One region of the Photobacterium sp. 1_MG-2023 genome, then DNA from elsewhere that is predicted to be linked to it. Evidence: predicted binding sites of a transcription regulator. Region 1 holds the regulator's gene; each other region holds the start of a gene.
What was found. Region 1 encodes CRP, which controls carbon source genes, mostly activating them, when cyclic AMP is high. Its sites were predicted from a motif close to TGTGANNNNNNTCACA; they were not measured.
Positions count from the first base shown of each region.

Region 2: the regulator CRP is predicted to act here: its motif matches at 2,511-2,526, upstream of cdd (cytidine deaminase).
Region 3: the regulator CRP is predicted to act here: its motif matches at 1,792-1,807, upstream of Q4579_RS17430 (CTP synthase).

Region 1 covers NZ_JAUORR010000007.1:14,799-19,544, reverse strand. Annotated here, with positions in the region: gene astD (succinylglutamate-semialdehyde dehydrogenase) at 1-425, shown strand, start outside; gene Q4579_RS08290 (DUF1338 domain-containing protein) at 459-1,253, shown strand; gene Q4579_RS08285 (hypothetical protein) at 1,333-1,542, opposite strand; gene crp (cAMP-activated global transcriptional regulator CRP) at 1,750-2,382, opposite strand; gene Q4579_RS08275 (OsmC family protein) at 2,657-3,061, shown strand; gene Q4579_RS08270 (YheU family protein) at 3,094-3,315, shown strand; gene Q4579_RS08265 (phosphoribulokinase) at 3,441-4,310, shown strand; gene Q4579_RS08260 (hydrolase) at 4,370-4,746, opposite strand, start outside.
Region 2 covers NZ_JAUORR010000042.1:12,869-17,614, reverse strand. Annotated here, with positions in the region: gene sbcB (exodeoxyribonuclease I) at 1-429, shown strand, start outside; gene Q4579_RS21560 (hypothetical protein) at 728-1,276, shown strand; gene Q4579_RS21555 (CidA/LrgA family protein) at 1,339-1,716, shown strand; gene Q4579_RS21550 (CidB/LrgB family autolysis modulator) at 1,716-2,393, shown strand; gene cdd (cytidine deaminase) at 2,634-3,521, shown strand; gene Q4579_RS21540 (DMT family transporter) at 3,664-4,572, shown strand; gene Q4579_RS21535 (hypothetical protein) at 4,721-4,746, opposite strand, start outside.
Region 3 covers NZ_JAUORR010000023.1:15,527-20,272, reverse strand. Annotated here, with positions in the region: gene relA (GTP diphosphokinase) at 1-830, shown strand, start outside; gene mazG (nucleoside triphosphate pyrophosphohydrolase) at 905-1,726, shown strand; gene Q4579_RS17430 (CTP synthase) at 1,890-3,536, shown strand; gene eno (phosphopyruvate hydratase) at 3,618-4,746, shown strand, end outside.

The DNA.
Region 1 (4,746 bases):
CACTGCTGAAAGCGGAACGGGGTCAGGGTGCGATCGTGACACCGGGTATCATCGAAGTCAGCCAGATTGCAGAACTGCCGGATGAAGAGTACTTCGGTCCGCTGTTGCAGGTAGCGCGCTATACGGATCTGACTCAGGCGGTTGAGATGGCAAACAACACCCGCTACGGCTTGTCTGCCGGTCTGGTCTCGAACGATGACAGCGAGTGGCAGTATTTCATCGATCATATCCGCGCCGGTGTTGTGAACCGCAACCGTCAGCTGACGGGTGCCAGCGGTGATGCACCGTTTGGTGGCCCGGGGGCATCTGGTAACTTGCGTCCAAGTGCTTACTACGCGGCAGACTACTGCGCGTATCCGATGGCTTCTATGGAAGGAGAGGCAACCGAATTGCCTGCTCAGCTGTCTCCGGGAATCCAGCTATAATTTGCAAACCCGTATTTTCGAAGGAACCGCATCATGGAAAGAGTGGAAAAATTGTTTGATGCCCTGTGGCAGGACTTCACAAACCGTCTTTGCCCGTCGGCTGCACAGGTACATGATCTGTTGACAGAGGATGATCCGCTGCTCAACGATCATATCGCTCTGCGGACGTTTAATCTGCCGGGTGTGAGTCTGGATGTGCTGGCTGCACCTTTCATTGCGATTGGTTACAAGCCGTGTGGGACTTACCATTTCGAAAAGAAAAAGCTGTACGCTGAACATTTTGAGCATCCGAATCCGGCTGCACCGAAAGTGTTTATCAGTGAGCTGCTGGTGGGTCAGTGCTCTGCGGATCTGCAAAATACCGTGCGCAGTCTGGTGAAGCAAATTCCTCAGGGTGCGATGGATAACGGCAGCTTTCTCTACGGCGGTCGCTTGTGGGAGCTGGATTTTGCAACCTACGAGAAACTGGCGGAAGAGAGCGAGTACGCTGGCTGGGTTGCAGCACACGGTTATGGTGCCAACCATTTCACCGTGAGTGTGAATCAGCTGGAGCAGTTTACCGAAGTCTCTGCAGTGAACAGCCTGCTGCGCCACAATGGCTTCAGCATCAACACCTCTGGTGGTGAAGTGAAAGGAAACCCGGAAGTCATGTTGGAGCAGTCCTCGACCATGGCTGATCGAGTTGATGTTGCCTTTACGGACGGTGTCCGCACGATTCCGGGTGGCTTCTACGAGTTTGCCAAGCGTTATCCGCAGGCAGACGGAGAACTTTACCCTGGCTTTGTGGAAGCCTCGGCAGACAAGATCTTCGAAAGTACGAACATGTAACGGACTCTTGAAAAAGAAAACGTAATCAGCGGCCCCAGGGCCGCTGTTTTTTTAGCTGCGACAGAACAGAAACGGATGTTCAGTGCTGGCGATCCAGAGGCAGCATCCAATCATCTTCTCGTGCTGAAAGATCGGTCGGGCACACATCTGCCTCTTGCTCTAGCAGTTGGCGGGGCGATTGAAAGCCGGTCATTTCTACGGAAGAAGCAAGGAAGCGGCCCATGGTGATCACTGGGCGGGGAGGCAGTTGGCTGTGCTGTGCATTCGGGGCAAAACGTTCGATATCCATCTCGTCGCATCCACATCGGTCTGATATGCCAAATGTAGCAAGGGAGGAGAGGAAGGCAACCGGAATAATGTGATACGCCTAGAGAATCCGGATGCAACGCGAAGAGAGCCTCTGGCGTATAGCTTTCGGAAACAAAAAAAGCCGCCATGGCGGCTTTTTGAGTACTCACACTGATTGCATCATTTCAGGGGCTGCAGCCCCATTGGTTCAGCGAGTCCCGTAAACAACGATGGTTTTACCGTGGGCAGAAATCAGGTTCTGCTCTTCCAGCATCTTCAGGATGCGGCCAACGGTTTCGCGGGAACAGCCAACAATCTGACCGATTTCCTGACGGGTGATTTTGATTTGCATACCGTCCGGGTGAGTCATCGCATCTGGCTGTTTTGCCAGATTCAGCAGCGTCTGAGCGATACGGCCTGTGACGTCCAGGAAAGCCAGGTCGCCAACTTTCTGGCTGGTGACTTGCAGACGACGTGCCATCTGCGCAGAAAGACGCATCAGGATATCCGGGTTGACCTGAATCAGCTGACGGAATTTTTTGAAGGAAATTTCTGCTACTTCACAAGGGGTTTTCGCACGAACCCAGGCAGTACGCTCCTGGCCTTCTTCAAACAGGCCCAGTTCACCGATGAAGTCGCCCTGATTCAGGTAGGACAGGATCATTTCCTTGCCTTCTTCATCCTTGATCAGAACGGCCACGGAGCCTTTTACGATGTAGTAGAGGGTCTCTGCTTTCTCGCCAGCATGGATCAGTGTACTCTTTGAAGGGTACTTATGAATGTGGCAGTGAGAAAGGAACCACTCCAAAGTTGGATCTGTTTGCGGTTTACCTGGAACCATATTACTTACTTCCTCTGCAGTGTGTTGCCCAACGGCGTCATTCCTTGAATTGGGGTTGGGTAGAACAATACGATTGTTTGCCAACTAGCATATTCAGTCAACGGCTGGGCTGCAAGCGCATGTGAACATTCAGACCATGAGTTTAACTTTTTTCGTCACGCTTTGCTTGATATTGCGCGGGGATAAATGAACATTTTGGACACTTTACTGTGCACATGATCACACCGTTGTGACTTAGTGATTAAATCCGGTTTTTTGATGTAAGGAGTATTGCATGCAATCACGTGTTAAATGGGTAGAAGGTTTGACTTTCATTGGGCAGTCAAACTCAGGTCACAGTGTGGTGATGGACGGGAACGGCGGCAGCACCGCACCCAGTCCAATGGAACTGGTCCTGATGGCTGCAGGCGGCTGCAGCTCTGTCGATGTGGTCGACGGCCTGAAAACTGCCGGACAGGCGATTACGGCCTGTGAAGCGCAGATCAGTTCAGTTCGCCGCGAGCAGGCGCCGCGTTATTTCACATCTGCAAACCTGCACTTTGTGGTCACGGGTCATGATCTGGACGAAGCGGCCGTGGCGAAAGCTGTGGGAGAGTCGCTGGAAAAATACTGCTCTGTCTGCCTGATGCTGGGCAAAGGCGTGGCATTGACCCATTCTTATGAAATTGTTGCGGCTTAAATGCCGCGAACGGTGAATATCAGGTAAGTTGTATGATCATTCCCTGGCAAGAGATCGACCCGGACACCCTGACCAATCTGATTGAACATTTTGTGCTGCGGGAAGGGACGGATTACGGCGTGCGTGAGCTGAGTCTTGAGCAGAAAGTGAACCGGGTCCGGCAGCAACTGGCGTGTGGCGAGGCAGTCATTATGTACTCTGAATTACACGAAACCGTGGATATCAAGCTGCGTCGGACACTGCATTCAGAATAAATGTGTGAAACTGAAACCGGCGTCAGAAAACGGAAGCTGACGCCGGAAGACAGGCCCTTGAAACTTGACGGCTTTCAATTGCCCTGTTAATAACTGTTCCGTTTGGATAAACGACAAGGTATGTCATGTCTGCAAAACACCCGATTATTGCAGTAACAGGTTCTTCCGGTGCAGGGACGTCCACCACTTCTGAAGCCTTTCGCAAGATGTTCAATATGCTGAACATTCATGCGGCCTGGCTGGAAGGGGATAGTTTCCATCGTTTTACCCGCCCGGAAATGGATGTGGAAATCCGCAAAGCGAAAGAGCAGGGTCGCCATATCAGTTACTTTGGCGGTCAGGCGAATGATTTTGCGTTACTGGAAAACTTTTTCCGTCAGTATGGTGAAGATGGCAGCGGCAAATTCCGCCGCTATCTGCACACCTTTGATGAGGCCGTTCCCTACAATCAGATGCCGGGGACATTCACGCCCTGGCAGGATTTGCCGGAAAACACAGATCTGCTGTTTTACGAAGGACTCCACGGTGGGGTCGTCGATGGGGATGTGAATGTCGCCCAGCATGTGGATCTGCTGATTGGCATGGTGCCCATTGTTAACCTGGAATGGATCCAGAAGATTGTGCGGGATACGCGCGATCGGGGCCACTCCAGAGAAGCGGTGATGGAATCAATTGTCCGGTCGATGGACGATTACCTGAACTACATTACCCCGCAGTTCTCCCGTACCCATATTAACTTTCAGCGTGTACCGACGGTGGATACCTCGAACCCGGTCAGTGCGAAAGCCATTCCCAGCCTGGATGAGAGCTTTGTGGTGATCCGCTTTCGCGGCATCAAGAATGTGGACTTCCCCTATCTGCTGGCGATGATTCAGGGCTCATTTATGTCCCGTCATAATACGCTAGTGGTGCCGGGCGGTAAGATGAGCTTCGCGATGGAGCTGATTATGCGGCCGCTGATCCAGCAACTGATTGATACCGGGAAAATTGGTTAAATTATTGCGATTCGATCCCGCTGCTCTGAAAACGCCTGAGTCTGTGCTCAGGCGTTTTTTTATGCACAGGGATTGAGCCGGGTCTGAAACCAGGCCGGGACCGTGTGATCCAGCCAGAACGCAGGGGCTCGCCAACTGCCACTGATAAAGCCGACATGGCCGCCGTATTGAGTCAGATGATAGTCGATATGTGCTGGTAAGGGCGCTGTCGGGATCACGGCCTTGGTCATGAAGGGATCATCCGCTGCATGGATAATCCGCAGGGGCGTTTCCACCCACGCCAGTTTGCCCAGTCCGCTGCAGCGCTGGTAATAATCGGCTGCATTGGAAAAGCCGTGAAGCGGGGCGGTGACGGTATCATCAAACTGCCTCAGAGAGCGAATCCCGCTGATTTGGGCGGGCTGAAAGGGCAGCGTATCAGGCAGTGCGGCGATTT
Region 2 (4,746 bases), on a different contig from region 1:
CATCTGAAAGCGCTGAAAGCACAACCCCAGGTTCGCGAGAAACTCCTGAATGTGTTCAGTCAGGCACGTGAATTTGAACCGAATGGCAATGTCGATTCCCAGCTGTATCAGGGATTTTTCTCGACCGCCGATAAATCGACCATGGATATCATCCGTGGCACAGCACCGGAAGAGCTGGGTAAACTGGAACTGAATGTGGATGACAAGCGAATCAAGCCATTGCTGTTCCGTTACCGTGCACGCAATTTCCCGATGACGCTGAATCATCAGGAGCAGCAACAATGGAAATATCATTGTCAGGATTTCTTCGAATCCAAACTGCCTGCATATATGCAGAATCTGGAAGCCGTTGCGATGGAACATCAGAGTGATGAGCGAAAGATGAAAATCCTCAAAGATGTGTACGACTACGTAGGCAGCCTGGTTTAAAAAGTCGATCACGACCCCGATGGCGTGCTCAACGCAAAGCACCTGATCAGTCAGGTAAATTTCTCAGCCCTGATCGCGCCTGCGCTCAGGGTTTCTTTTTTCAGACACTTTTCCCGCCACTGAGGTTTGAACTTCAGACAAAGGGCTATAACACTTAAGTCAGGGTCAAATGGCCCCGGGCCGGAACGTTCTGTCTTGGAGACTGTAAGGATTCTGGCTTTGGCTGGCTCTCCCATGGTGTTTATTGCCAGACAATGAAAGGAGTACATTCGGCAATAATTTGGAAGAAGTATTGGATATGGCAACTGAATCTCTTACCCGTTGTTACCGGTTCAGCCGGGTTGATTTTGAACCTGATCTGAGGCTGCTGGTCTGGCCGGATAAATCAGAAACGGCACTCACCCTGCATGAAACCCGTCTGTTGGAAGCACTGTGCTACTTTGCCGGTGAAGTCCTGAGTCATCAGGTGCTCTCGGATAAAACCTTTTTTCCGCAGGATTCCTTATCACAGGTTCAGCAAATCGACCTGGCGTCTGTATTTAATTCCCTGCGCCGCAAGCTGACGGTGAACGGCGTCATGGCCATCCCGGTCGAAGTCTTACCCCGTTACGGATTTCGAGTGCCGCTGCCGAAAGAAACCTGTCGTCATATCCATCGTTTTCAACAACCGGAGACGCTGCCTGCACAAGTACCTGAGCCATTGGCCCAAACAAGCCAGAAACCACGCCGGCCAAAACCCAAAGTGTCCGCCACAGAGCATATTGTGAAACACAGTCTGATGCACAAGTTGTCTGTTATCCTCTTGGCTGCTGCCGGAGTTGCCATGGTGATTGTTTCGAACTTGTAATCTGTTGCGCTGGATCAACGGCTTCCCTCAAAGAAGTGTGGTGTAGATCTCATCTTTTTTGTATGATTGCGACACCATTCATTTTCATCCTTGTGTATATGAGCTACCTGCGTTCATTTGCCATCATTGCCATTTTCCTCATGGCCGGGAAAGGATTTCAATCTCTGACTCAGATTCCGATCCCAGGCAGCATTCTTGGCATGCTTTTGTTGTTTACTGCACTTTCCACGGGCTTACTTCCGCCGAACTGGGCCAAACCGGGTTGTCATCTGCTGATTCGCCATATGGCGATTCTTTTTGTCCCTGTCGGTGTCGGCTTAATGAACTATCTCGATTTGCTTCAGGCCAATGCCCTGCCAGTGCTGGTCAGCACGCTGGGGAGCAGTCTTGTCGTGCTGTTATTCGTCGGCTGGTATGTCCAGCGAAAGGAGTCTGACTGATGTGGATTCTGGTCACTGTGGTGGTTTTCTGGCTCGCCCGTCTTTTATCTAAACGCTTCCAGCACCCTGTTTTGAACCCGCTTTTAATTTGTCTGGTTGTAATTATTCCTTTGCTGCTGGTCCTTCAGGTGCCCTATGCAGTCTATTTTGAAGACAACAAATGGATTCACTACTTGCTGGAGCCGGCTGTCGTGGCACTGGCATTCCCGCTGTATGAGCAGTTACCTCAGATCCGCAGCCGCTGGAAAGTGATCGTCACCGCCGGTCTTTGTGGCAGCGTGCTGTCAATGATCACCGGCACCGCTATCGCCCTGGCCCTTGGGGCCGATCTGCAACTTGCCGCCAGTATTTTGCCCAAATCAGTCACAACGCCGATAGCAATGGCGGTTGCCGAACAAATTGGCGGGGTGCCTTCGCTGGCTGCAGTCATGGTGCTGATCGCGGGGGTCTTCGGCGCCGTTCTCGGTTATCCCCTGTTTCAACTGGCCCGGATTTCTCATCCGATGGCCAAAGGTCTCAGCATGGGAACGGTGGCGCATGCATTAGGCACGGCTAAAGCCGCTGAAGAAAATTATAAAGACGGGGCGTTCAGTTCACTGGCATTAGTCCTTTGTGGTGTCATCACCGCCATTCTGGCCCCTGTGATCTACCCGATTCTCTTGTCTGTTTTCCAGTAAATTTCCATTCACTCCGTGACCAGCCAAAGCCCGCCATCACCGTTGCACTGCAAAATCGCAGTGCATTGATACGCGGGCTTTATTGCATTGAAAACCATGCATTTTTCTCATAAAACATGTGAGACCACTCACTATTCATTGAAAATTATGAAATAATGCAAACACAAGAGTGATTCAAATCACAAAAAATATTCCTTAACCTTCTACAATGCGAAAGTGAATTCAATAAGGAGAATCACTATGCGCGCTGAAGTATTGGAAGCTTTAGGCAAACTTCCCCATGAGCTGTCGCAGGCACTGAAGCCAATCATGACCGCTCCAGGTTTTGACGCCTCCCTGAGCCCGGAAGAATTTCAACACCTGATGGCAGTAAGCCAGTTATCCGATGTCGAACTCCGGATGCAGTTACTCAGCATTGCTGCAGCTTATTCCATTGCCAGTATTTCGAACTTCTATGTGGGTGCGATTGCCCGTGGCACTTCAGGTTGCCTGTATTTCGGCGCGAATATGGAATTCGAATCAACCTCAATGTCACAAACAGTACATGCCGAGCAATCTGCAATCAGCCATGCCTGGCTGAAAGGTGAAGAAGGAATCAGCGATATCACCGTCAATTATTCACCTTGTGGTCATTGCCGCCAGTTCATGAATGAACTGAGTACCGCACAAAGCCTGATGGTGCAACTTCCTGAACGAACGCCAAAAGCGCTGCAGGAATATCTGCCGGAATCATTCGGCCCCACAGATCTGGGCATCACCGATTTGCTGTTGACTGATAAAACGCATGATTTACAGCTTGATTCAGAAGACGCACTGCTCACAGCGGCCTGTCAGGCGGCAGATAAATCTCATGCACCGTACAGCAAAAATTTCGCTGGGGTTGCACTCAAAGCCAAAGATGGCCGGATCTTTTCCGGTATGTACGCAGAAAACGCTGCATTCAATCCAAGCCTGCCACCATTGCAAGTCGCTATGATCCACATGAATATGGCGGACTATCCACTTTCAGAGATTGCAGAAGCAGCACTGGTTGAGCAGAAAAGTGCGCCAGTCAGCCTGCTGGCAGATACCCAGACGACACTGGAAACCTTCAATCCGGATTTACAACTCGCCTACGCTGCAATCTGACCTGTTTTGTCTTTCTTTTCCTTGCAACCGGCAAAGCATTCTGTTTTGCCGTTTTTTTGACTGATGCCTCGAAGAGAATTATTTTGAGGTCTGCCGTGATCAGCGTATGATTCCAGATTATTTTTTATCTGATTAAAACGTTATGACTCATCGACATAATCCAATTCAGGGTGCCTGCTGGATGTTAACGGCGGGAACAGCCTTTGCTGTTGTCAACAGTATGGTGCAGTACCTGAGTGTGGTCTTTCATCTGCCTTCCACCACTGTCGGACTGATTCAGTACTTTATCGCTCTGATTGTCATGCTGCCCTGGCTTCAAAAGATCGGGCTGCGCCAGGCATTAAAAACCCAACATTTTGGGATGCACTGTTTTCGGGTTTTCCTGTCTGTGATTGGCATTCAGTTGTGGCTGTGGGCTTTGGCGTATCCGGTACCGATCTGGCAAGGAATCGCACTGCTGATGACTTCTCCGCTTTTTGCGACGATCGGTTCGGGATTATTGCTGAAAGAAAAGGTTGGTTTTGTTCGCTGGATGGCCACACTGGCAGGATTCGGCGGTGCCATGATCATTCTTGAGCCTTGGTCAGATGATTTCAATTGGGCATCTGTACTTCCGGTGGGGGCTGCATTTTTCTGGGCAAGTTATTCCCTGATGGTGAAAAAGATGTCCCATCATGATTCGCCAACGACCATGGTTGTTTATCTGCTGATCCTGATTACACCGTTCAACCTCTTTCTCGCGGTGCCTGATTTCACCATGCCAGCCAACCATCAAACCTGGCTTCTCTTGCTCGGTGCTGGCATGTTTACAGCACTGGCAAACTGGGCCATTGCAAAAGCTTATGCCATTGCTGATGCCTCTTTTGTACAACCTTTCGATCACGCCAAACTTCCATTGAACGTACTGGCCGGGTTTATAGTGTTTGGCTGGGTCCCTCCGGGTCGCCTCTGGCTGGGCGCAACCATCATTATCGGCTCTGTCGCTTTCATCACTCAATGGGAACGACGCAGACCCGTGATGCCCTCCAAAACCATTGGCGAAACCTCCTGACGCTGGCCAACTTCATGGCGGCACACGCCTGAGGATAAAAATCCGCCTTCTTAGAAGGCGGTATACTCTGTGAGGTCAATTCATATTACGTTTTTATGGTTTTACCGTGAAATTATCTCTACCTTGATAGAAGTGAATCACAACGATATTAATACGCAGCAAAATTTAATCGCT
Region 3 (4,746 bases), on a different contig from region 1:
AAGAGCCGAACCCGTCCCGGGACTGGCTCAATCCGAATTTAGGCTTTGTGAATTCCAGCCGGGCGCGGGCCAAAGTGCATGCCTGGTTCCGCAAACAGGACCGGGATAAAAACATCGCTGCGGGCCGGGAAATTCTGGAGCAGGAGCTGCAGAAAATCGGCGCGACCATGAAAGATGCTGAAGCCTATGCCCTGAAGCGATTCAACGTGAATTCCACGGATGAGCTCTTTGCCGGGATTGGCAGCGGTGATTTGCGCATCAATCAGGTGATCAACCATATTAATGCGCTGGTGAACAAGCCGACGGCAGAAGAAGAAGATCAGCAGTTGCTGGAACGTCTGACGGAAGCCAGCACCAAAAGCAGCCAGAAAAAGCCACAGCGGGATGCCGTGGTGGTGGAAGGGGTGGATAACCTGATGACCCATCTGGCGCGCTGCTGCCAGCCGATCCCGGGGGATGATATCGTTGGGTTTGTCACCCAGGGGCGCGGCATTTCAGTGCACCGAAGCGATTGTGAGCAGCTTGAAGAGCTGCGTCATGTGGCACCGCAGCGGATTATTCATACCGTTTGGGGTGGCAGCTTTGCCGGACGTTATGCGTTGACCGTGCGGGTCACAGCCTCCGAGCGGAATGGTCTGATTAAAGATCTCACCAACACCATGCACAACGAAAAAGTGAAGGTGGCCGGGGTGAAAAGCCGGATTGATTTCAAAAAACAGATGTCCATCATGGACTTTGAAATCGAGCTGACGGATCTCGATAGTCTGGGCCGGTTACTGCTCCGTCTGGAACAGGTGAAGGATGTTTTTGAAGCCAGACGGCTTCACTGAGAACCACGCAACAGGTAACAGAAAGCGGGCCAGCGCCCGCTTTTCTTTGATGACAGAAACAGGAAAATGCACACATGAGTCACAACACCCCTATCAATCAGCTGCTGTCGATCATGGCGCAATTGCGGGATCCGGACGGCGGATGTCCCTGGGATCTGCAGCAGGACTTCGCATCCATTGTGCCGCATACGCTGGAAGAAGCGTATGAAGTCGCCGATGCGATCGCAGAAGAAAACTGGGATGAGGTGAAAGAAGAGTTGGGCGATCTGCTGTTTCAAGTCATTTTCTACAGCCAGCTCGGCAAGGAAAAAGGACTGTTTGATTTTGAGGATGTGGTCAGCGGGATCAATCATAAACTGATTCGGCGACATCCGCATGTTTTCTCCGGGGCTGAATTTGACAATGAAGCGGCAATTCATGCCAACTGGGAAGCAGAAAAAGCCAAAGAACGCTCTGAAAAAGGGCAGGACAACAGCATTCTGGCGAATATTCCCAAAGCGCTGCCGGCACTCAGCCGGGCGGATAAAATTCAGAAACGCTGTGCCCGCTATGGATTTGACTGGCCGACGCTGGGACCTGTGGTTGAGAAGGTGCAGGAAGAAATCGAAGAAGTGATGGAAGAAGCGCTTCAAGCCGTGCCGAATCAGGACAGAATCGAAGAAGAACTGGGCGATCTGCTTTTTGCGGTGGTGAATCTCACCCGGCATCTGAACGTTAAACCGGAAACCGCGCTTCAGAAAGCGAACCGGAAGTTTGAACGTCGTTTCCGTGAGGTGGAGCAGGCGGTTGCCGAACAGGGCAAGTCGGTTGAACATTGTTCGCTGGATGAACTCGATGCCGAATGGGAACAGGTAAAAAAACGTGAGAAATCGGGTGGCCCGGCAGCTCAGGACTGATTGCTCAGGGATTTCTTCGTCAAGAATTCCGGGCTTGATTTGGAACAAGAAGCAACTCGCTTTACTGTGATAGTTTTCACGTTGTGGCAATAAAATGTGTCTGGTATACTAATTTCCCGTCCAGATACTTTTTATCCTCTACACCAAATCTTCCAGGTTAAACATGACAACGAATTACATTTTTGTGACGGGCGGTGTTGTATCCTCCCTAGGTAAAGGTATTGCTGCAGCATCACTGGCGGCCATCTTAGAGGCCCGTGGTCTGAAAGTGACCATGATGAAGCTAGACCCTTACATCAACGTTGATCCAGGGACAATGAGCCCGATTCAGCACGGTGAAGTATTCGTTACGGAAGACGGTGCAGAGACCGACCTTGACCTCGGTCACTACGAGCGTTTCATTCGTACCAAGATGACCAAACGCAACAACTTTACCGCCGGCCGTGTCTATGAAGAGGTTCTGCGTAAAGAGCGTCGCGGTGACTATCTGGGTGCAACCATTCAGGTTATCCCGCACATCACTAACGCGATCAAAGAGCGTGTGATTGCCGGTGCCGAAGGCCACGACATTGCGATTGTTGAAGTGGGCGGTACTGTGGGTGATATCGAATCCCTGCCATTCATGGAAGCGCTCCGTCAGCTGGCTGTTGAGCTGGGCCGCGAGCGTGCCATCTTTACGCACCTGACACTGGTGCCTTACCTGGCAGCCGCTGGTGAAGTGAAAACCAAACCAACACAGCATTCAGTGAAAGAACTGCTGTCGATCGGGATTCAGCCAGACGTGCTGATCTGTCGTTCAGACCGCATGATCCCGGCAAACGAACGTGCCAAGATTGCACTGTTCTGTAACGTGCCAGAGAAAGCTGTCATTTCAATGAAAGACGTCGACTCCATCTACAAGATCCCGCAACTGATCAAGTCTCAGGGTCTGGATGAACTGGTTTGTCAGCGTTTCGGAATTACGGCACCAGAAGCCGATCTGAGTGAGTGGGAACGCGTGATCTATGAAGAAGCGAACCCAACCAGCGAAGTAACGATTGGTATGGTCGGTAAATACACCGAACTGCCAGATGCATACAAGTCTGTGAACGAAGCCCTGAAACACGCTGGCCTGAAAAACCGCCTGTCTGTGACCATCAAGTATGTGGATTCACAGGACGTGGAGTCAAAAGGCGTTGAAATGCTGGAAGGTCTGGATGCAATTCTGGTCCCGGGCGGTTTCGGTGGTCGTGGTGTTGAAGGCAAGATCATGACGGCGCAGTATGCGCGTGAAAACAAAATTCCATACCTGGGCATCTGTCTGGGCATGCAAGTCGCACTGATCGAATTTGCGCGAAATGTGGCAGGTCTGAGCGGTGCACACTCAACCGAGTTCGATGCCAAATCGCCTTATCCGGTTGTAGGTCTGATCACGGAGTGGGTCGACAGCGAAGGTAACGTGGAAGAGCGGACTGAAGCGTCTGATCTGGGCGGTACCATGCGTCTGGGTTCACAGCTGTGTCATCTGGAAGATGGCAGCAAAGCCCGCGAACTTTACGGCAGCGCGACCATCCACGAGCGTCACCGTCACCGTTACGAAGTGAACAACAACCTGTTGCCTCAGCTGAAGGAAGCTGGCCTGAAGGTGTCTGGTTTGTCAGCCGATAAGAAGCTGGTTGAGATTATTGAGGTGCCAAATCACCCATGGTTCGTTGCGGCTCAGTTCCACCCTGAGTTCACATCAACCCCGCGTGATGGCCATCCACTGTTTGAAGGCTTCGTCAAAGCCGCTGGTCAGCATCAGCGCGGCGAGCTGGAAGAGAACAAATAAGAGTTACGAATAGCTGTTGCACAGGAGTGCGGCAGCTTTTTTTTCGCTTTTTTAAATCAAAATAAAGCAAGAGGAAACACAATGTCTAAGATCGTTAAAGTTCTGGGTCGTGAAATCATCGACTCACGCGGTAACCCAACTGTAGAAGCTGAAGTTCATCTGGAAGGCGGTTTTGTTGGTATGGCTGCTGCGCCATCAGGTGCATCTACGGGCTCTCGTGAAGCTCTGGAGCTGCGTGACGGTGACAAAGCACGTTTTCTTGGCAAAGGTGTTCTGAAAGCCGTTGATGCAGTCAATGGCCCGATTGCTCAGGCGCTGCTGGGTCAAGATGCGAAAGCTCAGGCTGACATCGACCAAATCATGATCGACCTGGACGGTACAGACAACAAATCTAAGTTCGGTGCAAACGCAATTCTGGCGGTTTCTCTGGCGAACGCAAAAGCAGCTGCTGCGGCGAAAGGCATGCCTCTGTACGAGCACATTGCTGAGCTGAACGGCACACCGGGCAAATTCTCTATGCCACTGCCAATGATGAACATCATCAACGGTGGTGAGCACGCAGACAACAACGTCGACATTCAGGAATTCATGATTCAGCCTGTTGGCGCGAAAACCCTGAAAGAAGGCCTGCGTATCGGTGCAGAAGTTTTCCATAACCTGGCAAAAGTTCTGAAAGCGAAAGGCATGAGCACGGCTGTGGGTGACGAAGGTGGCTTCGCACCAAACCTGGAATCAAACGCTGCTGCACTGGCTGCAATCAAAGAAGCTGTTGAGCTGGCAGGCTACGAGCTGGGTAAAGACGTGACTCTGGCGATGGACTGTGCTGCATCTGAGTTCTACGACAAAGAAGCAGGCAACTACAACATGAAAGGTGAAGGCAAAGTCTTCACTTCTGAAGAATTCAACCACTATCTGGCTGGCCTGGTTGCACAGTACCCAATCGTGTCGATCGAAGACGGTCTGGACGAGTCTGACTGGGATGGCTTCAAGCACCAGACAGAACTGCTGGGCGACAAAATCCAGCTGGTGGGTGACGATCTGTTTGTCACCAACACCAAGATCCTGAAAGAAGGGATTGATAAAGGTATCGCGAACTCTATCCTGATCAAGTTCAACCAGATCGGTTCTCTGACCGAAACACTGGCTGCGATCAAGATGGCGAAAGATGCAGGTTATACCGCTGTCATCTCTCACCGTTCAGGTGAAACTG